Regions from separate parts of the Micromonospora sp. NBRC 101691 genome, predicted to be linked through region 3. Evidence: riboswitches for the same ligand, from Rfam matches in the RefSeq annotation. Region 3 holds a riboswitch; each other region holds the start of a gene.
What was found. Region 3 has a riboswitch for cobalamin ahead of QSK20_RS21595 (prenyltransferase/squalene oxidase repeat-containing protein). Riboswitches for the same ligand answer to the same signal wherever they lie in the genome.
Positions count from the first base shown of each region.

Region 1: linked by a shared signal. The riboswitch ahead of QSK20_RS10300 (energy-coupling factor ABC transporter permease) and the one ahead of QSK20_RS21595 (prenyltransferase/squalene oxidase repeat-containing protein) in region 3 are both predicted to bind cobalamin.
Region 2: linked by a shared signal. The riboswitch ahead of bluB (5,6-dimethylbenzimidazole synthase) and the one ahead of QSK20_RS21595 (prenyltransferase/squalene oxidase repeat-containing protein) in region 3 are both predicted to bind cobalamin.

Region 1 is NZ_BSTB01000004.1:353,282-363,400, forward strand. It holds gene QSK20_RS10265 (aldehyde dehydrogenase) at 1-322, shown strand, start outside; gene QSK20_RS10270 (hypothetical protein) at 522-1,745, opposite strand; gene QSK20_RS10275 (ABC transporter ATP-binding protein) at 1,828-2,499, opposite strand; gene QSK20_RS10280 (ABC transporter ATP-binding protein) at 2,496-3,515, opposite strand; gene QSK20_RS10285 (ABC transporter permease) at 3,512-4,405, opposite strand; gene QSK20_RS10290 (ABC transporter permease) at 4,398-5,423, opposite strand; gene QSK20_RS10295 (ABC transporter substrate-binding protein) at 5,420-7,003, opposite strand; cobalamin riboswitch at 7,225-7,394, shown strand; gene QSK20_RS10300 (energy-coupling factor ABC transporter permease) at 7,425-8,105, shown strand; gene QSK20_RS10305 (energy-coupling factor ABC transporter substrate-binding protein) at 8,102-8,419, shown strand; gene cbiQ (cobalt ECF transporter T component CbiQ) at 8,419-9,165, shown strand; gene QSK20_RS10315 (energy-coupling factor ABC transporter ATP-binding protein) at 9,183-10,004, shown strand; gene QSK20_RS10320 (cobalt-precorrin-6A reductase) at 10,001-10,119, shown strand, end outside.
Region 2 is NZ_BSTB01000005.1:104,925-115,043, forward strand. It holds gene QSK20_RS11015 (Rieske (2Fe-2S) protein) at 1-356, opposite strand, end outside; gene bluB (5,6-dimethylbenzimidazole synthase) at 449-1,075, opposite strand; cobalamin riboswitch at 1,128-1,299, opposite strand; gene QSK20_RS11025 (EamA family transporter) at 1,369-2,292, shown strand; gene QSK20_RS11030 (crotonase/enoyl-CoA hydratase family protein) at 2,338-3,099, shown strand; gene QSK20_RS11035 (dihydrolipoyl dehydrogenase family protein) at 3,119-4,597, opposite strand; gene QSK20_RS11040 (GNAT family N-acetyltransferase) at 4,737-5,231, shown strand; gene QSK20_RS11045 (hypothetical protein) at 5,251-5,655, shown strand; gene QSK20_RS11050 (serine hydrolase domain-containing protein) at 5,722-6,870, shown strand; gene QSK20_RS11055 (phytoene/squalene synthase family protein) at 6,976-7,896, opposite strand; gene QSK20_RS11060 (polyprenyl synthetase family protein) at 7,962-9,113, shown strand; gene crtI (phytoene desaturase family protein) at 9,144-10,119, shown strand, end outside.
Region 3 is NZ_BSTB01000015.1:21,445-31,563, forward strand. It holds partial or broken gene QSK20_RS21575 (IS3 family transposase) at 1-151, shown strand, start outside; gene QSK20_RS21580 (ABC transporter permease) at 202-1,965, opposite strand; gene QSK20_RS21585 (ABC transporter ATP-binding protein) at 1,967-2,695, opposite strand; gene QSK20_RS21590 (PadR family transcriptional regulator) at 2,692-3,231, opposite strand; cobalamin riboswitch at 3,715-3,840, shown strand; gene QSK20_RS21595 (prenyltransferase/squalene oxidase repeat-containing protein) at 3,942-4,985, shown strand; gene QSK20_RS21600 (SCO2322-related protein) at 5,066-5,503, shown strand; gene QSK20_RS21605 (prenyltransferase/squalene oxidase repeat-containing protein) at 5,855-7,270, shown strand; gene QSK20_RS21610 (SCO2322-related protein) at 7,306-8,127, shown strand; gene QSK20_RS21615 (energy-coupling factor transporter transmembrane component T) at 8,120-9,286, shown strand; gene QSK20_RS21620 (ABC transporter ATP-binding protein) at 9,283-10,119, shown strand, end outside.

The sequences.
Region 1 (10,119 bases), on a different contig from region 3:
CGCCCCGGTGCAGAACCAGGAGGTCTTCGGGCCGGTGGCCACGGTCACGCCGTTCGACCACGAGGAGGAGGCCGTCGGTGTCGCCAACGACACGCCCTTCGGCCTCAGCGCCACGGTGTGCACCACCGACCTGTCCCGCGCCCACCGGGTCGCCGCGCGGCTGCGCGCCGGCACCGTCTGGGTCAACTGCTTCTTCGTCCGGGACCTGCGGGCCCCCTTCGGCGGCGTCGGCACCTCCGGCGTGGGGCGGGAGGGCGGGCTGTTCAGCCGGGACTTCTTCACCGAGCCCAAGGCCGTGGTGGTCGACGTCGCCGGCCGCTGACCTCGTCGGCGGCACCCGGCGGCGTTGCGCGCGGCGATCGAGGCCGACCTGGCCGCCGGGCCCGGCGGGACCGGGAGGAGCGCGGAGGCGGTGGCGCGCGACGGCGGACCCGGTCCGGCGGGACCGGACCGGGTCGCCGCCGGGGCGGGGATCAGGTCGGCCCTGACCTCCGCCCCGGCTGGTCCGGCGTCCGTGCGCGTCAGGCCAGGTCGTAGGCCAGGCCGGGCCAGAACCTCGGCAGCGCGCTGAACCAGGCCTTCCGCGGCGACGCGTTGCATCCCGACGTGCTGCGGCTGTGCAGGCCGAACGCGTACCGCTTGCCGGACGACGTGAGCCAGTAGACCCCGCCCCCGCTGTCGCCGGGGCACGGGTCGTAGCCCTCGTACCTGGTCAGGCCCCGTACGGCCGCGTCGCTGGTCTTGGTGACCACACCGCACGGGTTGCCGGACGTGGTGGGCGCCGCGTACCGGGCGGAGACGCAGACCACGTCGCCGACCCAGATGAACGACATGGTGTGCGCCCGGCCCTTGACCGGCACCCAGGACGAGCCGGAGATGGCGATCCGGCCGAGGGTGTCCGCCGCGTACCCGGCGTTGGTGACCTGGATGGCCCCGGCGTCGACCGGACCCGAGTTGATCGCGTTGACCGGGTGCATCGGGCCGATCGGCGTACCGGCGGTGGACCAGTTGGTCACCGTGCCACCGCCACAGTGGCCGGCGGTGAGCGCCCAGCGCACGCCGCCGCTGCGGGCGGTGAAGCCCAGCGAGCAGCCACCGCCGGAACGGCGGATCACCAGTCCGGCCCGCAGGCTGTCGTTGCAGTTGGCCCGCGACGTGCAGACGTCCTCCTCGACGGCGTCGGTGCTGGCCGGCTCGATGGTCACCCAGCTCGGCACCGCGCCCTTGGGGAGGCTGGCCTCCTCCTGCGCGGTCAGGGCGACGGTGACCGTGTTGCTGCTGACCTCGACGCCCACCCGTCCCTTGGCCAGGACGGCGAGCTGGTCGGTGCCGGCGCGTACCGTGTCGGCGAGCCGTTCCAACTCGTCGTAGCTGCGCTCGACCACCCGGGCCTGGACGGTGAGCCCGAGCGCCCGTCCCGCCTCGGCGGCACGGTCCGCGCCCTCCTGGGTGGTCAGGGCCACGTGGGTGATCCCGGACAGCGGGTCGAAGTGGCCCCCGCCGTACGTCTGGGACTCCTTGGCCAACTGCTCGTGCAGTTGCTTGCGGGTCTCCTGCTGGCTGGCCGCGACCTTGGCGGCGGCGTCCGAGATCGTCGGGTACACGGTCTTGTAGGCGAGGACCGCCGCCTGGGTCTCGTCGCGTCCCGTGTCGGCGGACGGATCCGCCGCGTACGCCGGCGCGACCACCATCGACGCGGCCACCACCGCGACGACGCTGGTCGCCAACAGCTGGATGCTCCTCATGGCGCTCCTTCCCTGGAAGGCTGACTACCGGTAAGGAGTCGGGAGCGCCGGGAAAAATACATCGACCCGCGCTTCCGGTCGGTCAGGCTCCGTCCGGGGCGGGCAGGTCGACCACGCGGGTGGCCCAGCGGTCCATCAGGGCCGGGTCGTGGGTGATGACCAGGACGCCCGTGCCGTGCTGACGCTGGTGGTCGGTGATGACGGCGGCCAGGTGGGCCTGGGTGGAGGCGTCGAGCATCGCGGTGGCCTCGTCGCAGAGCAGATAGCCCGGCCGGTGCACCAGGGCACGGGCGAGGCAGGCCCGTTGCAGCTGCCCGTCGCTGACCGCGTGCGGGCGTCGGGTGAGCAGGTCCGGCGTGAGCCCGACCAGGTCGGCCAGTTCGACCGCCCGGGCCCGGGCCTGCTCGGGCGGGGTGCCGGTGGCCCGCAGCGGCTCGGCGATGATGTCGGTGAGACTCAGCCGGGGGTCCGTCGCGGCGCGCGGGCTCTGGAACAGGACCGCGACCCGGGTACGCACGGCGGCGGGCAACCGGTGCCGGGCCCCGGCGACGGGTCGACCGTCGAGGGTGACGTGCCCGGCGTCGGGCGCGTGCAGCAGGGCGAGGACCCGGGCCAGGGTGGACTTGCCGCTGCCGGACGGACCGCGCAGTCCGACCGTCTCGCCGGGGGCGACGTGCAGGTCGACCCGGTCGAGGACGCGTTGGCGGCCGTAGGAGACGCCGACCTGACAGGCGGCGAGCCCGGTGGGGGTCATGCGGTGGCTCCGGCGGTCAGCGGGTGGTGGCAGGCGACCTGGCCGGAGCCGGACGCCGCGCCGACGGCGGGCGGGGTGGCGCAGACGTCGCTGGCCCGGCCGCAGCGCGGCGCGAACGCGCAGCCGGCGGGAAGGTCGGTGAGCATCGGCGGGTGGCCGGGCACGGGGCGGAAGGCGCGGTCGGGCAGGGCGTCGAGCAGGCCGGCGGTGTAGGGATGGGCGGGCGCGGCGAAGATCGCCTCGGTGGGCCGGTGCTCGACGATGCGGCTGGCGTACATGACCGCCACGGTGTCGGCGACCCGGCGGGCGGCGGCCAGGTCGTGGGTGATGAGCAGCACCGCCGCGCCGGTGTCGCAGCGGCGGCGCAGCAGGTCGAGGGTGTGGTCGACCAGGGGGCGGTCGAGGCCGGTGGTGGGTTCGTCGGCCAGCAGCAACGGCGGGTCGGGGGCGAGCGCGAGCGCGGTGGCCAGGCGTTGGGCCATGCCACCGGAGAGTTCGTGCGGGTAGCGGTCGAGGTCGGCGGGGAGCAGGCCGACGTCGGCGGCGACCCGTTCGGCGGCGGCCGGCGCGTCGCGCCGGGTGTGACCGTGCGCGCGCAGCGTCTCCGCCAGCAGGTGCCGCCCGGTGCGGACCGGGGTGAGCGCGGTGGCCGGGCTCTGCGGCACGAGGCCGACGGCCCGGCCGCGCACGGTCCGGGCGAGGCGGCGCTCGGTGCAGCCGACCAGGTCGACCGACTCCCCGCCGGGCGGACGCAGCAGGGCCCGCCCGGTGACCGTCGCGTTGCCGGGCAGCAGGCCCAGCAGGGCGTGGGCGAGCACGGACTTGCCACACCCGGACTCCCCCACCACGGCGAGCAGCTCGCCCGGCCGGACGGTCAGGCTCAGGTCGGTGACGGCGTGCACCACGGCGTCGCGGAGCCGGAACCGGACGGTCAGCCCGTCCACCTCCAGCAGGGCGGGACGGTCGGCGTGGACGCCGGTCGCGGCGGGGGCGGTGGTGTCGCGGGTGGCGGTCACAGCTGGAGCTCCGCTCGTACGCGGGGGTCGAGGCGGTCCCGCCAGCGGCCGGTGAGGACGGCCAGGGCCAGCGTGACGACGACCAGGAGCAGCCCGGGGACGAGGCTGGCCCACCAGGCGCCGGTGAGCAGGGACCGCTGCCCGTCGTTGATCATGTTGCCGAGGGAGGCCAGGTGCGGGGGCAGGCCGAGTCCGAGGAAGGACAGGGCGGTCTCGTGCCAGACGGCGTGCGGCACCATCAGCGTGGTCGCCAGCGCCAGGCGGGGCAGCACGTGCGGGAGCAGGTGCCGGGTGAGCACCCGGGCCCGACTGGCGCCGCCGGCGACGGCGGCGTCGATGAACGGCCGGTTCCGCAGGCTCAGCAACTCGGAGCGGACGATCCGGGCGGTGGAGAGCCAGTGCGTCAGCCCGATGGAGAGGATCACCGCGCCGAGGCTGGGCCGCAGCATCGCCACGATGAAGATGCCCAGCAGCAGGTGCGGCAGCGCGGCGATGGTGTCGACGACGCGCATCAGCACCCGGTCGACCCAGCCGCCCAGGCTGCCGGCGACCGCGCCGACGAGACCGCCGATGACGGCGGCGACCAGCGCGGCGACCGCGCCGACGAGCAGCGAGACGCGCAGCCCGTAGAGACTGCGGTGCAGCACGTCCCGGCCCAGGTCGTCGGTGCCGGCCGGGTGCGCGGGCGACGGGGCGAGCCGGGTGCGGGACAGGTCCACCGCGCTCTCGTCCAGCGGCCAGACGACGGGGGCGAGCAGGCAGGCGACGACCGCGACGGTCAGCACGGCGGCGGCGACGAGCACGCCGCCGCGTCCGGCACGTCCGGCGCTTCCGGCGCGTCCCGGTCGCCGGACTCCGCGGGCGCGGATCCGTGACGCAAGGTCAGTCATCGAGGCGCACCCGGGGGTCGGCGGCGGCGTAGGCGAGGTCGGTGGCCAGGTTCGCGGTCAGCACCACGACGGTGGTGGTCAGGGTGATCGCGGCCAGCAGGGGGAAGTCGCTGCCCAGGGCCGCCTGCACGGTGACCGCGCCCAGGCCGGGCAGGGAGAACACGGTCTCCACCAGGACGGCCCCGCCGACGATCTCCGGCAGGTGGGTGCCGACCAGGGTGAGGAACGGCAGCAGCGCGGTACGCAGCGCGTGGCCGAAGAGCACCGTCCGGCCGGACAGTCCCCGGGCCCGGGCCGCCAGCACGTGGTCGTCGCGGAGGCTGTCGGCGACCGCGTCCCGGATGAACAGCACGAACCACGGGGCCTGGGACAGGGCCAGCACCGTCACCGGCAGGACCAGGTGGTGGGCCACGTCGGCGGGGTCGGTGCCGGTGGCGGCGACGTCGGTGAGGCCACCGGCGGGCAGCCAGCCGAGGGTGAGCGCGAACACGGCGATGGCGGCCAGCCCGATCCAGAACACCGGCATCGACTGCACGGCGTACGCGGTGGCGCGCAGGGACCGGTCGAACCATCCGCCGCGCCGGTAGGCGGCGAGGGTGCCCAGCAGGAGGCTCGCCACCAGGACCAGGGCGAGGGCGAGGCCGACCAGCAGCAGGGTCCAGCCGGCGCGGGCCGCGAGCACCGAGGCGACCGGCTCGTGCCGGCTGGTCGACCAGCCGAGGTCGCCCTGGAGCAGGTTGCCCACCCAGCGGGCGTACTGCACCGGCAGCGGGTCGTCGACGCCCCAGTTGGCCCGGATCTGGGCGAGGTTCTCCTCGCTGGTGGTGAACGCGGCGGCCCCGGCGTACTGCTGCGCGGGGTCGATCGGCGAGGCCGCGCCGAGGGCGAACATGCCGACGCTGGTGGCCGAGAGGATCGGCACCGCGACCAGCAACCGGCGACGGACGACCTTACCGGCCCCGGCCAGCCGACGGGTACGCCGACCGGCCGGGACCTTCACCGGAACCGGCGGGGTCACGGGGTCTTCGTCCAGGTGTGGATGTTCCACCAGAGGCTGTTGGCCACGTCGTGCTCGTGCGGCTCGACCCGCGGCGCGACACCCTCGACGGCGTCGCGGACCACGTAGGTGTGCTGGAGGTAGGTCAGGAAGACCCAGGGCAGGTCGGTGGCGAGCTGCTTCTGGAACGTCGCGTACGCGGCCTTGCGGGCGGCCGGGTCGGCGTTGGCCCGGGCGTCCCGTAGCGCCTGGTCGACCACGGCGGAACGGTACGAGCCGGGGTTGAAGAAGCCCTGGCCGGCGAAGGTCGAGGTGAACAGCTTGAACGAGACGAAGTCCGGGTCGTACGGCGTGCCGAAGCCCATGACCAGCCCGTCGGTCTTCATCCGGGGGGTGATCGCGTCCCAGGTCAGCCCCTCGGGAGTGATCTTGATGCCGACCTTCCGGGCGTCGGCGGTGACCGCGAGGGCGAGTTCCTTGCGGAGGCTGTCGGTGGCCGGGTACATGAGGGAGAACGCGGCCGGGCGGCCGTCCTTGACCCGGACGCCGTCCGGACCCGGTTTCCAACCGGCCGCGTCCAGCGCGGCGGTGGCGGCGGCCGGGTCGGCGGCCGGCTTACCGACGATGGACGGCTCGGCGAACTCCGACGTCGGCGGGATCGGCCCGAACGCCGGCTCCCCCGCCCCGCCGAGGACGCCGGCCACCATCGCCGACCGGTCGACGGCCGCGTGCAACGCCTTCCGTACGGCCGGGTCTCCGGTGACCGGCCCGCCCATCGGCAGCATCACGCCCCGGTAGTCGGCGGTGGGGACCTTCTCCACCCGGTAGCCGGACCGCCCGTCGAACCCGGACGCCAGCCTCGGGGCCAGCTCGGCGACGTCGAACTCGCCGGCCCGCATCCGCTGGGCACGGACGTTGTCGTCGGGGACGAACGCCACCACCACGCCGGAGTTGGCCGGCCTGCCGCCCCAGTACCGCTCGTTGGCGGCGAGCACCAGGCGGTCGCCCGGGGTCCAGGAGGTCACCCGGTACGGGCCGGTGCCCACCGGCTTGCGGTTGAAGGCGGCCTTGTTGACGTCCTGCCCGGCCAGGGCCTTCGCCGGGACGATGCCCAGCGCGAGGCGCTGGAGGAACGGCGCGTAGGCGTACTCGAGGGTGAAGACCACGGTCGACGGGTCGGGCGCGGCGACGGCGGCGAGCATGTCCAGGTCGGAACGGAGCGTCGAGTCGACCTTCGGGTCCAGTACCGCCTGGTAGGTGAAGACCACGTCCTGCGCGGTCAGCGGGCTGCCGTCGTGGAAGACCACCCCGTCGCGGAGCTTCGCCGTGACCGTCCGCCCGTCGGCCGACACGGTCGGCAGCTCCCGGGCCAGGGCCGGCACGAGCTGGTTACGGTCGTCGCGGGCGACCAGGCCGTCGAAGATCAGCGAGCCGCCGTCGACGCCGTAGTTCAGCACCGGGTTGAGCGTGTCCGGCTCGCCCGCCGTCGCCACCACGAGCCGGTCGCCGCCGTCGCCGGCGGGGGTGTCCGTCGGGGCCGAGCAGGCGGACAGGGCGACCAGACCGGCGGCGAGCAGAGCCACCATCCGCGCAGACCGCACAGGGTCCCTCTTTCCTTGGGTCGACGACGTGGCGCGGCCGCGAGCCGACCGCGAAGCGATCCTTGCGTAGTTGCCAAGAGGTTGCAATAGCAGCCCGGAGGATGGTCATCACATCGCCGACCCTCTGGCTGACCTGCGCCTCGGGACCACCACCGGCCACCGACGACGTCGGCAGCCCGCCGCAGGTGGATCACCGCTCTTGCCCCGCCGGTCGCCGGTCGATAGCCTCTCGCCGTCAAGGTGCTCGGGAAGCCGGTGGAAGACCGGCGCGGCCCTCGCCACTGTGACCGGGGAGTGACCTCCGACTTGCGCCACTAGGCCGACGGCCTGGGAAGGCCGGAGGAAGCGTCGATCCGGGAGCCAGGAGACCGGCCTTGACGGTGTGATCTCGTCCACGAGGTGTTGGAGAGGAAGGTCTTCGATGCACATCGCCGAGGGGTACCTACCCCCGGTGCAGGCAGCGGCGTGGTTCGCGGTGTCCGCACCCTTCGTCGTCCACGGCAGCCGGGCGCTCGTCCGGCAGGTCCGTCAGGACCCTGAGTCCAAGTTGTTGCTGGGAGCTGCCGGCGCCTTCACCTTCGCGCTCTCGGCCCTGAAGATCCCGTCGGTGACCGGGTCCTGCTCCCACCCCACCGGCACCGGCCTCGGCGCGGTGCTGTTCCGACCACCGGTGATGAGCGTCCTCGGCGGCATCGTGCTGCTGTTCCAGGCGGTCCTGCTGGCCCACGGCGGGCTGAGCACGCTGGGCGCCAACATCTTCTCGATGGCGATCGTCGGCCCCTGGGTGGCCTACGGCGTCTACCTGCTGGCCCGCCGCCTCGGCGGCAGCCTGGACGTGGCGGTGTTCCTGGCCGCCGCGCTGGGCGGGCTGGCCACCTACTGCGTCACCAGCGTGCAGCTCGCCCTGGCGTTCCCCGACCCGGCGTCCGGTTTCCTCGGCGCGGTGGTCAAGTTCGGTGGCATCTTCGCCGTCACCCAGATCCCCCTGGCGATCAGCGAAGGGCTGCTGTCGGTGCTGGTGGTGCGACTGCTCACCCGGGTCAGCGGAGACGAGCTGCGGCGCCTCGGCGTGCTGCGCAAGCCCCAGGAGGTAGCGGCGTGAAGCGCTTCGGACGGGTCAACCTGCTCCTGCTGCTGGCGGTGGTCGCCCTGGCGGTGGCTCCGCTGGTGCTCGGGCTCGGCGGTTCGGCCGAGGAGCCGTTCACCGGGGCGGACGCCCAGGCCGAGGAGACGATCGTCGCCGACCACCCGGACTACGAACCGTGGTTCTCCTCCATCTACGAGCCGCCCTCCGGCGAGATCGAGTCGGGCCTGTTCGCCCTCCAGGCGGCGGTGGGCGCCGGGTTCCTCGGCTACTACTTCGGGGTCGCCCGCACCCGGCAGCGGATGCGCGACGCCGACGCCGCCAACGGCTAGTGTTCGCCCTCGACGTCGCCGCGCACACCGGTCCCTGGCGGGGACGGCACCCGGGCGAGAAGGCGCTGCTGGCGCTCGGCCTGCTGGTGTGCGCGGTGGCCCTGCCGACCTGGCCGGGCGCCGCGTTGGCGGGCGCCGCCGCCGCGCTGCTGCTGGTCGGCCCGGCCCGGGTGCCGGTGCCGCTGCTGCTGCGGGCGGCCCGGGTGCCGGCGCTGTTCATCGCCACCTCCGCGGTGCCGCTGCTGGTCTCCGTGCACTCCCCGACCCGGCTGGGCTGGAACCCGGCCGGGGTCGGGACGGCGGCCACCACGACCGGCCGCGCGGCGGCGGCCCTGCTGTGCCTGCTGCTGTTCAGCGCCACCACTCCCCTGTCCGACGTCCTGCCGAGGCTGGTCCGGCTCGGGGTCCCGGCGGCGGTGACCGAGGTCGCCGCGCTGACGTACCGGATGCTGTTCCTGCTGGTCGACAGCGTGCGCACGGTACGGGAGGCGCAGGCGGCGCGGTTGGGGTACCGGACCTGGCGCACGGCGTACCGGTCGCTGGCCGGGCAGGCGGGGGCGATCTTCGTCCGGGCCTTCACCCGGGCCCGCCGCCTGGAGGAGGGACTGGCGGTACGCGGCTACACCGGTTCACTGGCGGTGCAGGTGGAGGTCCGGCGGCTCTCCCCGGCCTTCGTGGGCGCGTCCGTCGCGCTGCTGGCGTCGATCGTGACCCTGACGGCCGTTTCCGGTGGGCTGTGGCGGTGACCGGACCGCTGCTGCGGATGTCCGGCGTGGACTTCGCCTACCAGCCCCGCCAACCCGTGCTCACCGGCGTCGACCTGACCGTCCTGCCCGGTCAGCGGCTGGCCGTGGTGGGACCCAACGGCGGCGGGAAGACCACCCTGTTCCGACTCGCGGTCGGCGCGCTCGCCCCGGACGCCGGGCGGATCGAGGTGGCCGGCACGCCGGTGCGACGCACCCGGTCGGGCCTGCTGGCGCTGCGGCAGCGGGTGCAGCTGGTGCTCCAGGACCCCGACGACCAGTTGTTCTCCGCCAGCGTCCGCCAGGACGTCTCGTTCGGGCCGGTGAACCTCGGCCTGGACCCCGCGCAGGTGCGGCAACGCTGCGACGAGGCGCTGGCCGCGTTGCAGGTCACCGCGCTGGCCGACCGTCCCACCCACCTGCTGTCGTACGGCCAACGCAAGCGGGTCGCCATCGCCGGGGCGGTGGCGCTCCGGCCGGAGCTGCTGATCCTCGACGAGCCGACCGCCGGACTCGATCCGGCGGGCGTGGAGGCGTTGCTGCGTACCCTCGACGACCTGCACGCCGCCGGCACCACCATCCTGGTCTCCACCCACGACGTCGACCTCGCGTTCCGGTGGGCGGACGAGGTGGTGGTCGTGGCCGACGGCGGGGTGCGCCGGGTGCCGACCACCGAGGCGCTGGCCGACCCGGAGCTGCTCGCGGCGGCGCGGCTGACGCCCGCCTGGGCGCCCCTGGTGCACCGGCTGATCGACCGGTTGCCCCACCTGTCCGGGGCCCGCCCCCGCTCCGCCGCCGACCTGGCGGCCCTGCTCGCGACCACCGAGGAAGATGCCGGATGACCCTCGACCATGATCCCGAACCGACAGCCCCCGACCGAGGTGCAGCGCGACGTGTCCCGAGGTGGCGGCTGCTCGTCCTCGGCGGTACGGCCGAGGCCCGCGCTCTCGCGGCGGC
Region 2 (10,119 bases), on a different contig from region 3:
AGGCCGACGGTGTTCGAGGCGGCGTGCACCAGCCCCACCCGGCGCTGCTCCCGGTTCAGGGCCGCCCAGTCGTTGAGCCCGGTCACGGCGGCCGGCAGTGCGCTGGCCGTACCGACGGCCACCAGTGCGGTCGCCGCCCGCCGCTGGCCCGGCATCGCGTCGAGGACGGCGGCGCTGATCCACGCGCCGACCGGCACCTGCACCAGCGCCGGATGCAGCGGATGCCCCAGCCAGACGCCGTGCAGCAGGTCACGGACGCGCTGCGGTCGGAGGGTGCTCTGGACCGCCCGCTGGAGGCGGTCGCCGACCCGGTCCAGGCCGGCGGCCTGCTCGATCCTCATCAGTAGTGCTCGCACCCGTACCGACTTCCCGGTCCGGGAGCCCGCAAACCGGGCGGCGGTGACCATTTCGCCGCCGCCCGGCGTGACCGGGCAGCCCGTCGACGGGTTCAGTCGCGCGGTGTCCACCGGTCGTCGTGGATCGCCTCGGCGAGCGGGCGGGCCTGCCGCCAGCCGTGCCGGGCCAGGTCCGGCACGGTCTCGAAGTGGGTGACCGGGCCGAGGCAGAGCCAGGCGACCGGCCGGATGCCGGCGGGGATGCCGAGCAGGTCGGCCAGCCAGGGTTCGCGGTAGAAGGAGACCCAGCCGACGCCGAGTCCCTCGGCCGTGGCGGCGAGCCAGAGGTTCTGGATGGCCAGGCAGGTCGAGTAGAGGCCGGTGTCGGCGATGGCGTGCCGGCCGAGCACCGCCGGCCCACCCCGCGACTGGTCGTGGGTGACGACGATCGACAGGGTCGACTCCAACACGCCATCGATCTTGATCCGGGCGAACCGTTCGGCCGCCTCGCCCGCCAGAGTGGCGGCGAAGACGTCCCGCTCGGTGCGGACGTGCTCGTGGAACCGGCGGCGCGTGTCGGCGTCCCGCACCACGACGAAGTCCCAGGGCTGGGAGTACCCGACGCTCGGGGCGGCGTGCGCCGCGGTGAGCACCCGGTGCAGCGCCTCGTCGGGCACCGGTTCCCCGGTGAACTGGGCGCGTACGTCCCGGCGGCGGTGGATGACGTCGTACAGGTCCATGGGCAGGCTCCCGCTGCGCTCGGCCCACCCGGGCAGGGGTGGGCGCGTGACGCGAGGCCGGTCTTCGGACTCCCGGATCGACGCCGTGCCGTCCGCCTTCCCAGCCCTCGCGGACCAGTGGCTGCGCTGTTCGCGCGTGGACGGTGGCTCCCCGGTCACCGCGGCGGGCCCGTGCCGGATTCGCACCGGCTTCCCGATTCTCCCCGCTCGCGCGGGGCACCTCACTGTGTCGTGCCGCCAGCATGGTAACCGGCGGACGGGATTCCGGTCGCCCTCCGCAGGGGTCGGACGGCATGCTGCACCCCATGTACGCGCACGCCCTCCGTTCACAGCCGGTTCCCGCCTCCACCGTCGCCCGGCTCGTCGGCACGGTCGGTCGTCCCGACGCCGTACCGCCGCCGGTGCTGATGCTGCTCGGGATGTTCTCCACCCAGCTCGGCGCGGCCGTGGCCAAGCAGTTGTTCGGCACCACCAGCCCGGGGGGCACCACCACGCTGCGGCTCGGCTTCGCCGCGCTGATCCTGCTCGCGATCGCCCGTCCCGGGCTGCGGCTGGGCTGGCGTACCGGTGGCCTGGTGGTCGGCTTCGGCCTGATGCTCGCGTTGATGAACCTCAGCTTCTACGCCGCGCTGCACCGGGTGCCGCTGGGCGTGGCGGTGACCATCGGCTTCGCCGGGCCGCTGCTGGTGGGGCTGGCCGGCAGCCGTCGGCTGCTCGACGCCGGCTGGGCGGTGCTGGCCGGCGGCGGCGTCCTGCTGATCAGTGGCCTGGGCGGGGCGTCGGTGGACGGCCTCGGGCTGTTCTTCTGCGTCGCCACGGCCGTCGGCTGGGCCGGCTACGTGGTGTTCGGCGGGGCGGTCAGCAAGCGGATCCCCGGCAGCCGGGGGCTGGCCCTGGGCATGGCCGTCGGCGCACTCGCCGTGCTGCCGTTCGGCGTCGCGGGGAGCGGCACCGCGCTGCTCGACCCGTGGATCCTGCTGCTCGGCCTCGGTGTCGCGCTGTTGTCGTCGGTGCTGCCGTACTCGGCGGAGATGTCCGCGCTGCGCCGGATGCCGGCCCGGGTCTTCGCGGTGCTGTTGAGCCTCGAACCGGCGATCGGCGCGCTGGTCGGGCTGGTCCTGCTCGGCGAGCTGCTGACCTGGCCGCAGTTCCTCGGGGTGGCCTGCGTGGTCGGTGCCGCGCTCGGTGCCACGCTGGTCCGCGCCGGCCGGGCCTGACCGGGGGTCTGGCGCGGCCCGGCAGGAGCCGGGCATCCTGGTCCGATGGGTGTGCGGGTCGAGCGCGACGGACCGGTGACCACGGTGATCCTGGACCGGCCGGCGGTCCGCAACGCCGTCGACGGCCCGACCGCCCGGGCGCTCGCCGACGCGTTCCGCGCCTTCGACGCCGACCCGACCGCCGCCGTGGCCGTGCTCTGGGGAGCGGGCGGCACCTTCTGCGCCGGTGCCGACCTCAAGTCCATCGGTACGCCGAGCGGGAACCGCGTGGAGCCCGAGGGGGACGGCCCGATGGGTCCGACCCGGATGTCGCTGACCAAGCCGGTCGTCGCCGCGGTCTCCGGGTACGCCGTGGCCGGCGGCCTGGAGCTGGCCCTCTGGTGTGACCTGCGGGTCGCCGAGTCCGACGCGGTGCTCGGGGTCTTCTGCCGGCGGTGGGGGGTGCCGCTGGTCGACGGCGGGACGGTGCGCCTGCCCCGGCTGATCGGCGAGAGCCGGGCGTTGGACCTGATCCTCACCGGCCGACCGGTACCGGCCGAGGAGGCGTACGCGATGGGTCTGGTCAACCGGTTGGTCGCGCCCGGCACGGCCCGCGCGGAGGCCGAGCGGCTGGCCGCCGAGATCGCCCGCGCGCCGCAGCGCTGCCTGCGCAACGACCGGGCCGCGGTACGGGCCGGCGCGGGTCGCCCGGAGGCCGAGGCGATGGCCGTCGAGCTGGCCTACGGCGTCGACTCCCTCACCGAGGCGGCCGACGGCATCGCCCGCTTCGGCGGTGGGGCGGGCCGGCACGGCGTCCCGGCCCACTGAGCACCGGCTCGGCCAGCCGTCAGCCGAGGTCGTCCAGGGCGGTCCGGATGGCACGGTGGAAGGTCGGATACGCGTAGATCATGTGTCGGAGCCGGCCCACCGGAACCGCCGCGTGCACCGCCACCACCAGCCCGGACAGCACCTCCCCACCGGCCGGGCCGACCGACGTCGCGCCGACCAGCACCCCCCGGTCGGCGTCCGCGACGAGCTTGATGAACCCCTCGTCGCCGACCTGGTGGATCCAGCCCCGGGTCGACGAGGAGAGCGGCGCGAAGCCGACCTGGACGTTGATCCCCCGGTCCCGGGCCTGACGTTCGGTCAACCCGACCGCCCCCACCTCGGGATCGGTGAAGGTGACCCGGGGCAGCGCCCGGTAGTCCGCCCGGGGCACCGTGCCGGCCGTGTCCGGGCCGGAGCCGTCGCCGTGCGCTCCGGCCGCACCGACCGCGCCACCGATCGAACTGGCGGTGCCACTGGCGTCCGGCCCGCCCCGCCGCCGACCGACGTGATCGAGCAGGTCGCGGACGACGATCTCCGCCTGGTACATCGCGATGTGGGTGAACGCCCCCTCGCCGGTGACGTCACCGACCGCCCAGATCCCGTCGCCGGCCCGCATCCGGTCGTCGACCGGCAGGTAGCGCTGCCCGGCGTCGATGCCGACGGCGTCCAACCCCAGTTCCTCCAGGTGGGCCCGACGGCCGGTCACCACCAGCAGCCGCTCGGCGGTGAACCGGGCGCCGTCACCGGCCCGCAGGGTGAACCCGGCCGCCTCGTCGTGGTCGACCCGCTCCACCCGGACACCGGTGTGGATCTCCACCCCGTCGGCGCGCAGGGCGGCGGCCGCCACCTCGGACGCCTCCGGTTCCTCGACGGCGAGCACCCGGTCGGACGCCTCGACCACCGTCACCCGTACCCCGAACCGGGCGAACACCTGGGCCAGCTCCAGCCCGATCGCCCCACCCCCGAGCACGAGCAGCGACGCCGGCAACGTGGCCACCTCGATCGCCTCGCGGTTGGTCCAGTAGGGCGTCCCGGCCAACCCGTCGACCGGCGGCACCGACGGCCGGGTGCCGACCCCCACGACGATCCCGTACCGGGCCTGGAAGACCTGGTCGCCGACGGCCACCCGCCCCGGCCCGGCCAACCGGCCGGTGCCCCGGACGAAGCGGCCGCCCTTGCCGGTGAACCGTTCGACGGCGGCGGTGTCGTCCCAGTTCGCGGTCGCCTCCTCGCGGATCCGGCGGGCCACCGGGGCCCAGTCCGGCCGGACCTCGGCGGAGCCGGCGAGCCCGTCGACCCGTCGCGCCTCGGCCAGCGCGTTCGCCGCCCGGATCATCATCTTGCTCGGGATGCAGCCCCAGTACGGGCACTCGCCGCCGACCAGTCCCCGCTCGACGCCGACCACGTCGAGACCCGCCTCGGCCAGTCGCCCGGCCACCTCCTCGCCGCCCACCCCGAGCCCGACCACGACCACGTCCACCTGCTGCGGCTCCGTCATCCCGACAGCATCCCCCACCCACCCGGCCGGAGCACCGGGAGGGCGGCCGGGCCCGTACCCGGGCGGTCCCGGTCTCCGGGGGTGGCCCGGCCGCGACAACCAGGTCGAGCCCGTCGTGGGTGGCCGGTAGGGTCCGCCCATGCCACCCGCACCCGAGCCGCGCCTTGAGAAGATCACGCCCGGCAACGTCGACGCGGCCTGCGACCTGCGGGTACGCCCGGACCAGGAGCACCTGGTCGAGCCGGTCGCCCGGTCGCTGGCCGAGGCGTACGCGTGGCCCGACATCGCCTGGCCCCGGCTGATCTACGACGGCGACGAGCTGGTGGGCTTCCTGATGGGCTTCTTCCGGATCCCCTGGCGCGAGGAGGCCCCGGACGACCTGCGGTCCGGACTGTGGCGGCTGAACGTCGCGGCCGACCGGCAGGGACGCGGGTACGGACGGTTCGCCGTCCGGGCGGTCGCCGACGAGGCGTGGCGACGCGGTGAGCGGCGGATCTACACGACCTGGGAGCCGGGGGACGACGGACCGGAGCGGTTCTACCTGCGGCTCGGGTTCCGGCCGACCGGGGAACTCAGCGGCGGGCAGACCGTCGGCGCACTCGACCTGTCCACGCCGGACACCGACGCCGACTGACGGCCGGGGACGACAGACCGTGCGACTGGTTCTCACCTGCCGCCTCGGCGGTCCGGAGCACTCCCTGGCGACGACCGTCACGCTGCGGCGGGCGCTGAAGGCGGCGTTCGCACGGGTCGAGGTCGACGGGCTCGACGAGGTCGACGTCCACCTCACGTTGGGCGGCACGGTCACGAGCGCCGAGGGCCACGGCGGGGTGCACCACCTCCGGTATTCCGCCGCCCGGCGACGGCTCACCGTCAACGTGGTCGTACCGGCCTCCGAGGTCGTCCGGTCCACCCCGGCCGGCGCGCTCGCCCCGTACCTCGACACGATGAGCCGGCGGATCGCCGGACGGTGCGCGCCCGGTGACGCGGACGCCGTGACCCGCGCGCTCGCGGGAGCCTGTCGGGAGGCGCTCGACGCGTTGCCCGGGTCCGGCTGAGCGCCGGGTCGGTCCCGGCGCGGTAATCCGACGCGGAACCGGGGCGGCACCCCCTACCGTGGCCCGATGCGCGCACGCTTCGCGGCGGTCCACGACTGCTTCCACGACCTGTTCGCCTCGGGCCGGGAGACCGGCGCGGCGCTGGCCGTCCGGTACGACGGTCAGCCGGTGGTCGACCTGGTCGGTGGCTCGACCCGACCGGCCGGCGCGGCCGGCCCGCTCCCCACGGACGAACCGCTCCGCGCCGGTGGCGGCTCGGGATCGCTGCCGTCAACGGCCCGGACGCGCGGGGCGTGGCGGCCGGACACCCTGGTCAACGTGTACTCCGTCGGCAAGCCGGTGGCCGCCCTCTGCCTGCTGCTCCTGGTCGACCGGGGTCGGCTCGACCTGGACGACGCGGTGGTCCGGCACTGGCCGGGGTTCCGCGCCCCGGCCACCGTCCGGCAGGTGCTCGCCCACACCGCCGGCCTGCCGGTCTTCCCGGTGCCCCGGCCGGCCGCCGCGCTGGGCGACTGGGCACTGCTCACCGGGGACCTCGCCGCCGCCGAGCCGGAGTGGGAGCCGGGCACCGTCGCGGGCGAGCACGCGCTGACGTACGGGCACCTCGTCGGCGAGCTGGTCCGCCGGGTGGACGGCCGGACGGTCGGCCGGTTCCTCGCCGAGGAGATCGCCGGGCCGTGGCGACTGGACCTCGCCTTCGGGCTGGAGCAGGCCGACCAGCGGCGCTGCGCCGACCTGTCGTACGGGGTCCCGGACTGGCCGGTGACCACGCTGGGCGTACCCGGGTCCCTCCGGGAGCGGGCGCTCGGCAATCCCGCCGGCTGCCTCGACCTGGCGGTGCTGAACAGTCCGCTCTGGCGCGGCGCGGAGATTCCCGCGGTGAACCTGCACGCCACGGCGACCGGGCTGGCCCGGTTCTACGACGGGCTGCTGGCCGGCGGCACCCTCGACGGGGTACGCCTGTTCACCGCCGACGTGGTGGCCGAGGCGACCCGGGTGCAGTACGACGGCCCGGACCTGCTCCTGGCCGACCACACCCGGTGGACCCTCGGCATGCAGTACGAGGAGGACGGGAGCTGGGGCATGGGTGGGATCGGTGGCAGTTGCGCCTGGGCCGACCCGGCCCGGGGCTACACGCTGGCGTACACCACCTCGCGGCTGGCCGGGTTCGACCGGGTCGAGGCGCTCGTCGACGCCCTGCACTCCTGCCTCTGAGGCGGTGCCCCGCCCCGCCGAGGTGGTAGCAGGGGACCCCTGTTACTCGAAAAGCACCTGCAAGGTGCCCCTGCAACCACCTCGGCGACCGCTCCGGCCACCACCTCAACCGGACGCGACGGTCCGGGGGCCGGGGACGGTGACCGGGGTGCCGGCCGGGGTCAGCAGCGCCCGCGTCGCCACCGCCAGCCGTTGCCGGCCCGGTACGAGCGCCCGCCGGGTGAACACGTCGTAGCCCTGGCCGGCCACCTCGTCGAGGATCCCGCCGTAGAGGGCGTACGCGGTCCGCATGCAGGCCTGCGAACCAGGGTCGAGCAGGACGATCCCGGGTGCGGCGGCCTCGTAGTGGGCCTGGGCACGGCTGACCTCGTACTCGATCAGGTCCCGGATCTTCGGGGTGCCCCGGCCCCGGGCCCTCGCCGCGAGCAGGTCCTCCCGGGTGACGTCGAACTTGGCGAGGTCCTCGTCGGGCAGGTAGGTGCGGCCCCGGTCGAGGTCCTCGGCGACGTCCCGGATGAAGTTGGTGAGCTGGAAGGCGAGGCCGAGTTGGCGGGCCGGTTCCCGGGCGGCGGCCGGTTCGGCGCTGCCGAGGATCGGCAGCATCATCGTGCCGATGACGGCAGCCGAGCCCTCCATGTAGTCGAGCAGGTCGTCGTAGGTGCGGTACGAGGTGATGGTCAGGTCCATCGCCATGCTGCGCAGGAACGACGCGAAGTCGCCCCGGTCCAGGTCGAAGACGGCGATGGTGTGCAGGACGGCCGGCAGCAGCGGGTCGTCCACCGGCCCGCCGTGCAGGCCGGCGAGGAAGCGGGCGGACCACTCGTCGAGCCGCGCGGCGCGTTCGGCCGGGGGCAGTTCCTCGGTGCGGTCGACGATCTCGTCGGCGTACCGGGTGAATCCATACAAAGCGTGCACATGCCGCCGTTTCCAAGCGGGGAGCAGGCGGGTGGCGAGATAGTAGGTGCGACCGTGACGCCTGTGCAGCTCACGGCACCGGTCGTAGGCAGCGGTGAGATCCGTGTCCACCGACCCTCCCTCGAAATCGACGCACCAATCGACGCAACTCGTAACCCTAGGGTACGCTCGCCCACATGGCCAACGACGCAGTTGCCGACAACGCGACCCGTGCGACGATCCGGCCGGCCGAAGGCGACGATCCGGTGACCGCAGTGCTCGCCGCCTGCACGAGAGACCTGGTCCGGGCCGTGGAGGAGACCCTCTCCGCGTTCCTGGCCACCGAGATCGACGCACTTGCCGAAATCGACGCGGCGATGGGCGACTTCGCCGCGACCGCCCGTGACCACGTGCTGGCCGGCGGCAAGCGGATCCGCCCGACGTTCGCCTACTGGGGCTGGCGCGGCGTGGCCGGGCCCGAGGCGGCGCTGCCACCCGTGCTCCCCGCACTCTCCGCGTTGGAGCTGCTGCACACGTTCGCCCTGGTCCACGACGACGTGATGGACGCGTCGGACACCCGTCGGGGACTGCCGACCGCGCACCGGGCACTGGCCGCCCGCCACCGGGCCGCCGGGCACCGGGGCGACCCCGACCGCTTCGGCGAGGCGGTGGCCGTACTCATCGGCGATCTCTGCCTGGTCTGGGCGGACCGCCTGCTCGCCCACGCCGCGCTCCCGGCGGCCCGGCTGCTGGAGACCCGGCGCTGCTACGACCAGATGCGGGTGGAGACGGTCGCCGGGCAGTATCTCGACGTGCTCGGTGAGAACGACCCCGCGAACTGGTCACTGGACCGGGCGCTGCGGGTCGCCCGCTACAAGACCGCCAGCTACACCGTGGCGCGTCCGCTGCTGTACGGGGCCACCCTCGGCGGCCTCGGCACGGACGCGCCGACGGTCGCCGCGTACACCCGGTACGGGCTCGCGATCGGCGAGGCGTTCCAGCTCCGCGACGACCTGCTCGGCGTCTACGGCGACCCCGACCTCACCGGCAAACCGGCCGGGGACGACCTGCGCAGCGGCAAGCCCACGGTGCTGCTCATGCTCGCCCGGCAGCTCGCCGGCCCCGCCCAGCGCGCTCGGCTCGACCGGATCGGCACCGACCTCGACGAGGACGCCGCCGCCGAGCTGGCCGAGGTGGTCGCGGCGACCGGCGCGGTCGGACGGGTGGAACAGATGATCTCCGAGCGGGTGGCCGACGCGCTGGCCGCGCTCGATGTCGCCGACCTCGACGGGACGGCCCGGTCCGCGCTCGCCGGGCTCGCCGACGCCAGCACCCGACGGTGGGCATGATGGTTCTTCGTTCCGAGGGAGGGGGTCCGCGTGCGGACCGTTGACGGACGTACCGACCGGGTCGTGGTGGTCGGCGCAGGGCTGGGCGGACTGGCCTGCGCGTTGCACCTGGCCGGCAGCGGCCGGCAGGTGACCGTGCTCGAACGCGAGCCGGTGCCCGGCGGCCGGGCCGGCCGGCTCAGCCTCGACGGGTACGAGTTCGACACCGGCCCGACCGTGCTCACCATGCCCGAGCTGATCGCCGAGGCGCTCGGCGCGGTCGGCGAGGAGCTGACCGACTGGATGGAGCTGACGCAGCTCGATCCGGCGTACCGGGCGTACTACCCGGACGGCTCGACCCTCGACGTGATCACCGACACCTCCCGGATGGCGGCGGAGATCTCGAAGGTCTGCGGCCCCCGGGAGGCGGACGGATACCTCCGCTTCGTCGACTACGCCCGCGAGCTGTGGCGGCTGGAACGGGCCGACTTCATCGAGCGCAATCTCGACGCGCCGACCGACCTGCTCACCGGCAACCTGCTGAAACTGCTGGCCGGCGGGGCGTTCCGCCGACTCCAGACCAAAATCAACCAGTTCTTCCGGGACCCCCGTACCCAGCGGATCTTCTCCTTTCAGGCGATGTACGCCGGGCTCGCCCCGCACGACGCGCTGGCCATCTACGCGGTCATCGCGTACCTCGACTCGGTCGCCGGGGTGTACTTCCCGCGCGGCGGCATCCACGCCGTCTCCCGGGGCCTGGCCGGAGCGGCCGAGAAGCACGGCGTCCAGATCCGGTACGGCACCACGGTCGAGCGGGTGGAGACCAACGGGAGCCGGGCCACCGGTGTGCTCACCACCGACGGCGAACGGATCCCGGCCGACGTGGTGGTGCTCAACCCGGACCTTCCGGTGGCGTACCGCGACCTGCTCCCCGCAGCCCGCCAACGCCGGCTGACCTACTCGCCGTCCTGCGTGGTGCTGCACGTCGGCTCGACGCAGGGGTACTCGAAGATCGCCCACCACAACA
Region 3 (10,119 bases):
CGCCTACATCGACGGCTGGTACAACACCCGCCGCATCCAGAAGGAGCTGGACTACCTCAGCCCGAACGAGTACGAGGCCGCCTGGCACAGCCGCCAGACGGAACCAGCCGAGCCAACTACCGCCACCCCTGCGCCAGCCGGCAGCAGGTAACCACCGCTCCGTCAAAGCGGGGGGAACTCAACGTCTGCCGGGGACAGCTGTCAGGTCGGTGCGGACTGGAGGGTGTCCACGACCGGGCGTCGGGTGGCGACCACTGCGGGGACGGCGGTGAGCGCGGCGATGGCGAGCAGGACTCCGAGTGCGGTGGCGAGCAGCCAGGAGGTGGGTGGGTACTGGACCTCGCGGATACTGAGGAACGCGACAAGCCCGAGGCCGGCCGGGATGCCCGCAGCGACGCCGGGTACGGCGGGAAGCAGTTGCGCCAGCGCCAGGCCCACGCCGGCCTGCGTGGGCGTGGTGCCGAGCGTCCGCGCGACGGCCAGCGGCTGCCGGGCGTCGAGGACCGCGGTACCGGCGCTCACGACGGCGTTGACGAGCGCAAGAACGCAGAGCACGACGGCGAGCACGAGCATGGCCTGCTCGCCCCGTTCCACCCGGGGATTGGCGAGCTCCGTGTGGCCGAGGTCGAAGTGCACCACCTGGGTGCCGACCGTGAGCATCGCGACGAGCGCGGTCGTGGTGATCAGGGTGTTCACCGTGACCAGCCGGGCGCGGTGCGGCCGGCGCGCGTTGAGGCGTACCCCGATCAGCAGGGCGGTGGGCAGCCGCCGCGACAGCCAGATGCGCCACCGCCGGCGCCGCGGTGGCGTCGCGGCGTCGGCCAGCGCGTGGACGGTGCTGGTGGTGGCGGCGCGTACCACCGGTACGAGAGTCGCCGCCACAGCGATCGTGAGGGCGAGGGCCGCGCCGGCGATCACCGTGGGCAGCGCGGGTGGCTGGGCGTCGACGGTGCCGATGAGTCCGGCGCTGGGGCGGATCAGCACGGGTGCGGCGAACCAGCCCGCGGCCAGGCCGGTGGCGGCGGCGACAAGCCCGATCACGAGGTACTCGGCGAGGTGGACGGCGGCGATCATGGCCGGTCCGGCGCCGACGGCCTTGAGTAGTCCCACCCGACGGCGCTGGCCGATGACCCGGCCCGCGACGATGCCGGCGACGCCGGCCAGCGCAAGGCCGTTGAGCAGCCAGCTGCCGACCAGCAGCGTGACCCGCGCGTCGCTGTACAGCCGACCGTTGAGATGGCTGATCGCCTGCCAGGTGGCGAGGTGGGGGCCGAGGGTGTACGTGCTGCTGGCCGCCGGGTCGGCGAGTTTGAGCTTGAGGGTGTACGACAGCGGTTGGCTGCCCGCGAGCGTGGCGACGTCGCTGCGGTCGACCCAGACCAGACCCCCGCGCTCGACCAGGACACTGTTCGGGTAGTGCCACCCGGCGTACGGATACGTCGCTCTCGCGGCGGTGACCGCGGTCCCGACCACGCGCAGCGGATGGCCGTCGACGCTGACCGTGTCGCCGGTGCGGATGCCGAGGGCGTCGGCGAAGAAGCGCTCGACGACCACGCCGCCGGGGCGTACCCAGGTGCCGTCGGTCACGGCGGGCCGGTCGACCGACACGGGTGCGTCGTCCCGACCCTCGACGACGGCGTGCGCGGACCTGCCGTGGGCGGTCATCGTCCGGTAGGCGATCGGGAAGGGGCCGCTGTGATCGGTGACGCCGGCCGCGGTGGTCATCGAGGCGAGCTCGTCCAGCGCGGCCTGCCCGGTGGCCAGGGGTGTCACGACCACGTCCGGGCCGGCGGTGGCGGTGCGGGTCTGCTGGTATGACTGCTCGGCGATGTCGTTGAGGGCCAGGCCGAGGGTCAGCGTGGCGGTGGCGGCGGTGATGGCGACCACCAGCAGCACCGTCTCCGACCGGCGGCGGAGCAGGTCGCGTACCAGCAGCCGGCAGACGAGCAGGAGGCGGCCGGACACGTCAGCGCCGCCCGTCGTAGAGCGTGCCGGTGGCGGCGCCGGCGAATCGGTTGTCGTCGGCGAACGCCCCGTCGCGCATGGAGATCACCCGGTCCGCGACCGCGGCGATGCGGGCGTCGTGGGTGACCACCACGAGGGTCTGTCCCGCGACGTGCAACTGCTCGAACAGCCGCAGCACCTCCAGGGTGGCGGCGCTGTCCAGGTTGCCGGTGGGTTCGTCGGCCAGCAAGACCAGCGGCTCGTTGCTCAACGCGCGGGCGATGGCGACCCGCTGGCGTTGCCCACCGGACAGCGCCGAGGGCAGGTGCGCGGCGCGGTCGGCCAGCCCGACCCGGTCCAGCAGGTACATCGCCCGCTTACGGGCCCGCCCCGGCGACCGGCCGGCCAGCAGCGCGGCCAGCTCGACGTTCTCCACCGCGGTGAGCTCGTCCATGAGCTGGAACGACTGGAAGACGAACCCGACGCTGTCGCGCCGAAGCCGGGCCAGGGCCCGTTCGCTCATCGTGTCGATCCGGTGTTCGGCCAGCCACACCTGCCCGCCGGTCGGGCGTTGCAGCCCGCCGAGCAGGTGCAGCAGGGTGGACTTGCCGCAGCCGCTCGGGCCCATGATCGCCAACGTCTCTCCGGTGGGCACGTCCAGGTCGACCTCGTCGACCGCGCGTACCAGCGTGTCGTTCGAGCCGTACCGCTTGGTCAGTCCGCGGGCCCGCAGCGCCATCGATCCGGTCATGCCTCCGCCTTCCGCCCAGTCCGATCACGCCCGGCCCACATGCGCTCGCATGCCTCCAACCACTCCAGGTCGGCCCGCAGCCGCAGCACGACGCCCTCCAGCAGCAACCCGGCAACCGGATCCACCGACCGGTCCAGCGCCGCGCGCTGGGCGTCGCGCAGCCGGCGCAGCACCTCGCGCCGCTGCGCGTCGACCAGCGCCACGGGATCAGCAAGCCGGCCGGCCGCGGCGGCCACCAGCTTCAGGTGAAACTCCGCGAGGTCCGGCTTCGGCCAGCTCACCTCGGCCAGCCAGCCCGCCACCCGCTCCTGTCCGGCCGGGGTCAGCGCGTACACCCGGCGGTCCGGCCGGTCCGGCAGCCCCTCGGCCCGCTCCGAGGTCACCAGCCCGGCCTTGCCCAGCCTGGCCAGCGCCACGTAGATCTGCCCGGCGTTCATCGTGTCGCCGATCGGGCCCAGCGCGGCACGCATCCGGCCGCGCAGCTCGTACCCATGCGCCGGCTCCTTCGCCAGCATGGCCAGCACCACGTCCTGCATCCAGGCACTCCCCATTCGCTCCGGACCGCTAATAGATAGCCGGTAGCTATAGCGCTGTCAAACCGATGGCGGGATGTACGGGCGCAGCCGCCAACAACCTGAGGGGTGTTCTGCGTTCAGTGCCAGGATCCCTGGCCCCCAGACATTCCTTGCCCACATGGGCGAAGGTCCGGCGGGCTGGACAGCTGCCACGTCCAAGCGCCAGGCCTATGAAGATCAGGTCCAGCGAGAAGCCCGATCTTCTCGAGTCAGAGGATCTTCTCGCCAGATCACAGTGGCGAGGACCGTGCCGGGCTCACACCGGCTTCCCTCATGCATCGCGGGGCCGACCCTAGCAAGGGCCGCCGTCCAACCACATAGGACCTTGCGCCGTGTCCTGCGCCACACCCATCAAAGCCCTGAAGCCGGCGGCGCGGATGCGTGCCGACCGCCAGAACCGCCGGCATTGACAGCTGCCGTGGTGAAGCAGAAACTGTGGGCCATAACTCAAGACGTGAACACGCGTGGGGGAAGTCCGGTCGAATTCCGGCGCTGGCCCGCAACGGTAGGCCGTCCAGGGTGTCCACCCTGGCGGCGAGCCCGAATACCCGCCGTGTCCGCGTATCCCGCTCCTCAACCCGTCGTGGCCCACGGGTCGGAGTCTCGACGGCTGCCCTCGTTCGGCGACCGGTCGAGATCTGACGACCACCGGGCCGGAAAGGCGCGTGACGATGGTCGTCCGCCTGAGCCGGCACCGCCTGCTCACCCTCCTTTGCGGTGTCCTCACCGTTCTCACGCTCGTCACACCCGTCCTCATCACGCCCGTGCAGGCCGTGGCCAACCGGTCCGACGCCGCAGCCGGCTGGCTGGCCCGGCAACTCGTCGACGGTGAACGGTTCGAGGTCGTCTTCGATGGTGTCGCCTACCCCGACCCCGGACTGACCCTGGACGCGGTGTTCGCCTTCGCCGCGGCCGGCGTCGCCGACGACCCGGCAGCCCGGGCGCTGGCCTGGGTCACCCGCCCCGACATCCGCGACGGCTACCTCGGCGACGGCACCACCGAGGCGTACGCGGGAGCGACCGCCAAGCTAACCCTCGCCGTGCAGGTGCGCGGCGGCGACCCGACCGCCGTGGGCGGACTCGACCTGGTCACCCGGCTGCGGTCGCTCCAGGCACCGAACGGCCGGTTCACCGACCGGTCCGCGTACGGCGACTACAGCAACGCGTTCAGCCAGTCCTTCGCGATCCTCGCGCTGGCCCGGACCACCGCCGGCCTCCCACCCACCGCAGGCGAGTGGCTCGCCGGCACCCGATGCCCCGACGGCGGCTACCCGGTGCTGCCGGGCCAACCGACGTGCGTGTCCGACGTGGACGCCACCGCCCTGGCGGTGCAGGCCCTGCGGGTCGCCGGCCGACCGGCCGACGCCACCGCCGGACTCCACTGGCTGGTCTCCGTGCAGCGCACCGACGGGGGCTTCACCAACGCGTCCGGCACCGCGAACGCGAACAGCACCGGGCTGGCCGCCCAGGCGCTGCGCGACGGCGGCCGACCCCTGGCCTGGGCCCGGGCCCGGGGGTTCCTGGTCGGACTCCTGGTCGGCTGCGCCGGTGCGCCCGCCGACCGGGGGGCGGTCGACTTCGACGGCGGCGCCCTCGACCGGGAGACCCTCAACCGGGCGACCACCCAGGCCGTCCTCGGACTGACCGGGGTCGGATACCCACGGCTCGCCGCCGTCGGTGCCGACCTGGACGCCCCCACCCTGCTCTGCCGCTGAACCCCGGAACAACCGTCCCGATCGAAGGAGCATCCGTGTCCCGTTTTCGTCCCTCCCGTCGTGGCTGGCTCGTCGGCCTGATGGCCGCAGTCCTCGCCGCCGGCCTGACCGCCGCCGAACCCGCACCACGCCCGGCCCAGGCCGCCGCCTGCACCGGCACCTCCGGCGTCACCGTCGTGGTGGACTTCACCGCCCTCGGCGGGGGAGTGCAGGTCGCCTGCGCACCCGGCGACCCGGCCACCGGGCTGGCCGCCCTGCAGGGCGCGGGCTTCACCGTCACCGGCACCCAGCGCTGGGGGCTGGCTTTCGTCTGCCGGATCAACGGCCTGCCGACCTCCGCGACGGACCCGTGCGTCAACACCCCGCCGGTCACGGCGTACTGGTCGTACTGGCACGCGCCGAGCGGCGGCGCCTGGTCCTACAGCAGCTCGGGGGCAGGCAGCTACAACCCCGCACCCGGTAGCGTCGAGGGCTGGTCCTTCGGATCGGGATCGGCGCCGAGCATCCCCGCCCCGTGACCGGCCAGCCGCGCTGACCCTCGACGGCATCGGGCGCCGGCACCACCGTCTAGCGTCGCGTGACGGTCGGGCGGTATCGTGTCGGCGCCCGGTCCATCCGGGCCACAACTGCATACGTCCTGTGTGGGGGGAAGCCGGTAGAAGCCGGCGCTGACCCGCAACCGTGAGCGAGGCCCACCTCGCGAGCCGGAATGCCCCGCCCGGGACGAGCGGCTTCCACTGTCGAGGTTCACAGGGTGAAGTCCGGCCACCGCCGAGGCCCGTCACCCCGCTCACGATGCACGCGAGCGGGTTTTTCGTGTCCGAGGTGCCCTCCGGAGCTCACCGACCGCTCCGCGAAAGGCACCCACCATGCCCCTGGCCCGGCTCCGACGTCCCGGTCTCGGCGTCGCCACGACGACCGCGCTCGTCGCGCTCGCCGCCACCGCACCCAGCCTCGCGGCCCCGTCCGCCACGGCCGAACCGGCCGCCGCCCGCGACGCCGCGACCTGGCTGGCCGACGAGTTCACCGATGGCGCACTGCCCGGCCCCTTCGGCGGCCAGGACTGGGGCCTGACCATCGACGGTCTGCTCGCCCTGACCGCCGCCGGCACGGCCGAGCCGACCCGCCGCGCGGCGACCGGGCAGGTGGCGGCCCACGTCCGGTCGTACAACAGCTACGACGACTGGGGCATCGAGGGCTTCACCGACGGCGGCGCGACGGCGAAACTCCTCTACGCCGCCACCGCCGCCGGCGCGAACCCGACCGACTTCGGCGGCTTCGACCTGCGCACGGAGACCCTGGCCCTGGTCGCCGGGGCGGACAGCGGCGACCAGCGGGGCCGCATCACCAGCCGCACCACCGCCACCAGCGGCCCCGACGCCAGCAACACCTTCGACCAGGCGTTCACCGTGCTCGGACTGGCCCGCAGCGGTGACCTACCACAGGACACCGTGGACTTCCTCGTCCGCCAGCAGTGCGCGGCGGGTGGCTTCCGGCTGTACCCCGACGCCGACGACACGCCGACCTGCGACGCGCAGACCGCCCCGACCCTCGACGTCGACTCGACCGCCATGGCGGTGCAGGCCCTGCTGACCGCAGCCGAGAGCGGCGCCACCGGTGCCGCCGACGCGGCCCGGCGCGGCGCCGACTGGCTGCAGACCCAGCAGCAGGCCGACGGGTCGTTCGGCGGTTCCGGCCCGACCAGCGGCACGAACGCCAACAGCACCGGCCTGGCCGGGCAGGCCCTCGCCGCCGCCGGACGCGACACCGCCGCCGCGCGGGCCGCCGCCGCCCTGGTCGCGCTGCAACTGACCACGACGACCGGCGGGTCGGCCGCCGCCGACGCCGGCGCGATCGCCTACAACGCCGAGACCCTGACGGCGGCCCGTACGTCGGGCCTGGGGGAGAACGACCGTGACCAGTGGCGTCGAGCCACCGCGCAGGCGCTGCTCGGCCTGGCGCAGGTGCCCCTCGGCCGGATCGGCCTCGACCCGCCCTCCTCGCCCAGCCCCTCACCGAGCATCACCGCCTCACCGACCCCCAGCGGTTCACCGTCACCGTCCGGCTCCGCCACCCCGACACCGACACCGAGCCACTCCGACAGCCCCACCCCACCGCCCCCGACGCCGACCGCGACGACCCCTTCCGCCGCCCCGAGCACCACACCGGTCGGCGGCGGCCTGCCCACCACCGGCGCCTCCGTCATCACCTACCTCCTGGTGGCGCTGCTGCTCATCGGCGGCGGAACGGCCCTGTTACTGCTCACCCGTCGGCGCGCGACATGACCGCCGGGGTCCGATTCGCGGCAGCCACCGTGGTCATGGCCGCGACACTGCTGGTACCCGGTCCGGCTCGCGCCGCCGGAACCGCCGGTCACTGCCCGGACGCCTCCGGAGTCACCGTCGTGGTGGATTTCCACGAACTCGGCGGCGGGACGGTAGTCCGTTGCGCCCCGGGGGCTCAGGCGACCGGCCTGGCGGCGCTGAAAAACGCCGGCTTCCAGGTCACCGGCACCCTGCGGTGGGGTGAGGGCTTCATCTGCCGTATCGAGGGCAAGCCGTCGGCGGCGACCGAGAAGTGCGTGGACACGCCGCCGGCCAACGCCTACTGGTCCTACTGGCACGCGGACAACGGCGGCAGTTGGCGCTACAGCGACAAGGGTGTGCTGAACCGCAGGCCGCCGGCCGGCAGCTTCGAGGGCTGGTCGTTCTCCCGCGACCGCAGCCCCGACGACGCGCCCCGCCCCGGCGTGGCCCCGACGCGACCGGCACCGCCCCGACCGTCGCCATCCCAGCCGGCTCCGCCCGGCGCAGCGACCCCACCGGCACCCGCCGCCCCCTCCCGCACCGAAAGGCCCGTGCCGGCGGGAGCACCCACCACTCTGTCGGCCGCCACCGCGTCGGCATCGGCGGCACCGACCACCGCGGCCCCCACGGGCCTGCCGGCCACCCCAGGAACCGGCGGCCCCACCGCCGCCCCGCCGGCCACACCCGCCGACGGGCCGGTCGCCACCGAAGTCGCCGCCCGACGCGACAACGGGCTCCCGCTGGGCACGATGACCGGCGTACTACTGCTGGTGGCACTGGCCGTCGGCGGAATCCTCGCCGCCCGCCGCCGGCGGGCCACCGAACCGGATGACTGACCATGCCACCGTCACCGGCGCACCAACCCCGGTGGCGGTTCCCCACGTCAGCGCCCCGGCCTCCCGCCTGCCCCGGACCCTGCACCCCGGCGCGTGGTGGCTGTGGGCGCTCGGACTCGCCACCGCGGCCAGCCACACCACGAACCCGTTGCCACTGGCCCTGCTGATCGGCACCGCCGCGTTCGTGGTCGTCCGCCGCCGGAGCGACGCCCCCTGGGCGATGGCGTTCCGGATGTACCTGCTGCTCGGCACGGTGATCATCGCCATGCGGGTCGTGTTCCGCATCGTCTTCGGCGGCGGCCAGGGCGAACACATCCTGGTCCGGCTACCGGAGATCCCGCTGCCGGAATGGGCGGCGGGCATCCGCCTGTTCGGGCCGGTCGCCGTCGAGGAACTCCTCGGCGGGTTCTACGACGGACTCCGACTGGCGACCATGCTGATCTGCCTCGGCGCCGCGAACGCCCTGGCCAACCCGAAACGACTGCTCAAAGCCGTACCCGGGGCGCTCTACGCGGTGAGCACGGCGGTGGTGGTGGCGTTGTCGGTCGCCCCGCAACTGGTGGAGAGCGTGCTGCGGGTACGTCGCGCACGACGCCTGCGCGGAGGCTCCGGGAAGGGACTGCGCGCGCTGCGGGGCGTCGCCCTACCGGTTCTCGCCGACGCCCTGGACCGCTCCGTGGCCCTGGCCGCCGCGATGGACTCCCGCGGCTACGGCCGCACAGCCGCCGTACCCACCGGCCGGCGCGCCGTCACCGGCGCGTTGGTGCTCGCCGGACTGGTGGGCGTCTGCGTCGGCGTCTACGGGCTGCTCGACGCCACCGCCCCCGACTATCTGGGCGGACCGATGCTGCTCGGCGGCCTGGTGACCGCCCTGACCGGGATGCTGATCGCCGGTCGCCAGGTGGTCCGCAGCCGCTACCGGCCCGACCGGTGGCGGTTGGCCGAACTGGCCGTGGCCGGCTGCGGGCTGACCGCCGCCGCCCTGGTGATGCTGGCCGGTTCGGTCGACCCGGCCCGGCTCTACCCGCCGGTCAGCCCGCTCAACTGGCCCGAGCTGACCCCACTGACGGTGCTGGCGGTCGCGGTCGCCGTGGCACCCGCCTGGCTGGCACCCCCACCCGCCACAGCACGGCACGGCACCCCCGGAGGCGGACGATGATCGAATTCGACCGAGTAACGGTCCGGTACGCCGGAAGCGACACCCCGATGCTCCGGGACGTGACGCTCCACGTCGACGAGGGGGAGCTGTGCCTGGTCGTCGGCCGGACCGGAGCCGGCAAGTCGACGCTGCTGCGGGCGATCAACGGCCTGGTGCCGCACTTCACCGGCGGCACCCTGCACGGCACCGTACGGGTGGACGGCCGCGACACCCGCCACCACCCTCCACGCGACCTCGCCGACGTCGTCGGTGTGGTCGGACAGGACCCGCTGGCCGGCTTCGTCACCGACACCGTCGAGGAGGAACTCGCCTACGGCATGGAGCAGCTCGCTCTGCCGGCTCCGGTGATGCGCAAGCGGGTCGAGGAGACCCTGGACCTGCTCGGCATCGCCGACCTGCGGCACCGGCCACTGCGGACCCTGTCCGGCGGGCAACAGCAGCGGGTCGCGATCGGCGCGGTCCTCACCAGCCACCCCCGGGTCCTGGTGCTCGACGAGCCGACCTCCGCGCTGGACCCCACGGCCGCCGAGGACGTCCTCGCCGCCGTCACCCGCCTGGTCCACGACCTCGGCGTCACCGTCGTCCTCGCCGAACACCGGCTGGAGCGGGTGGTCCAGTACGCCGATCGGCTGGTCTACCTCGCCGGCGACGGCCGCGTGGTCGAGGGGGATCCGGCGACCGTGCTCGCCGACGCCGACATCAGCCCGCCGCTGGTCGAACTCGGCCGCCTCGCCGGCTGGACACCGCTGCCGCTGTCGGTCCGCGACGCCCGCCGGCGGGCGACGACGCTGCGCCAGCGCCTCACCGGCACGGCACCGACCACGATTCCCACC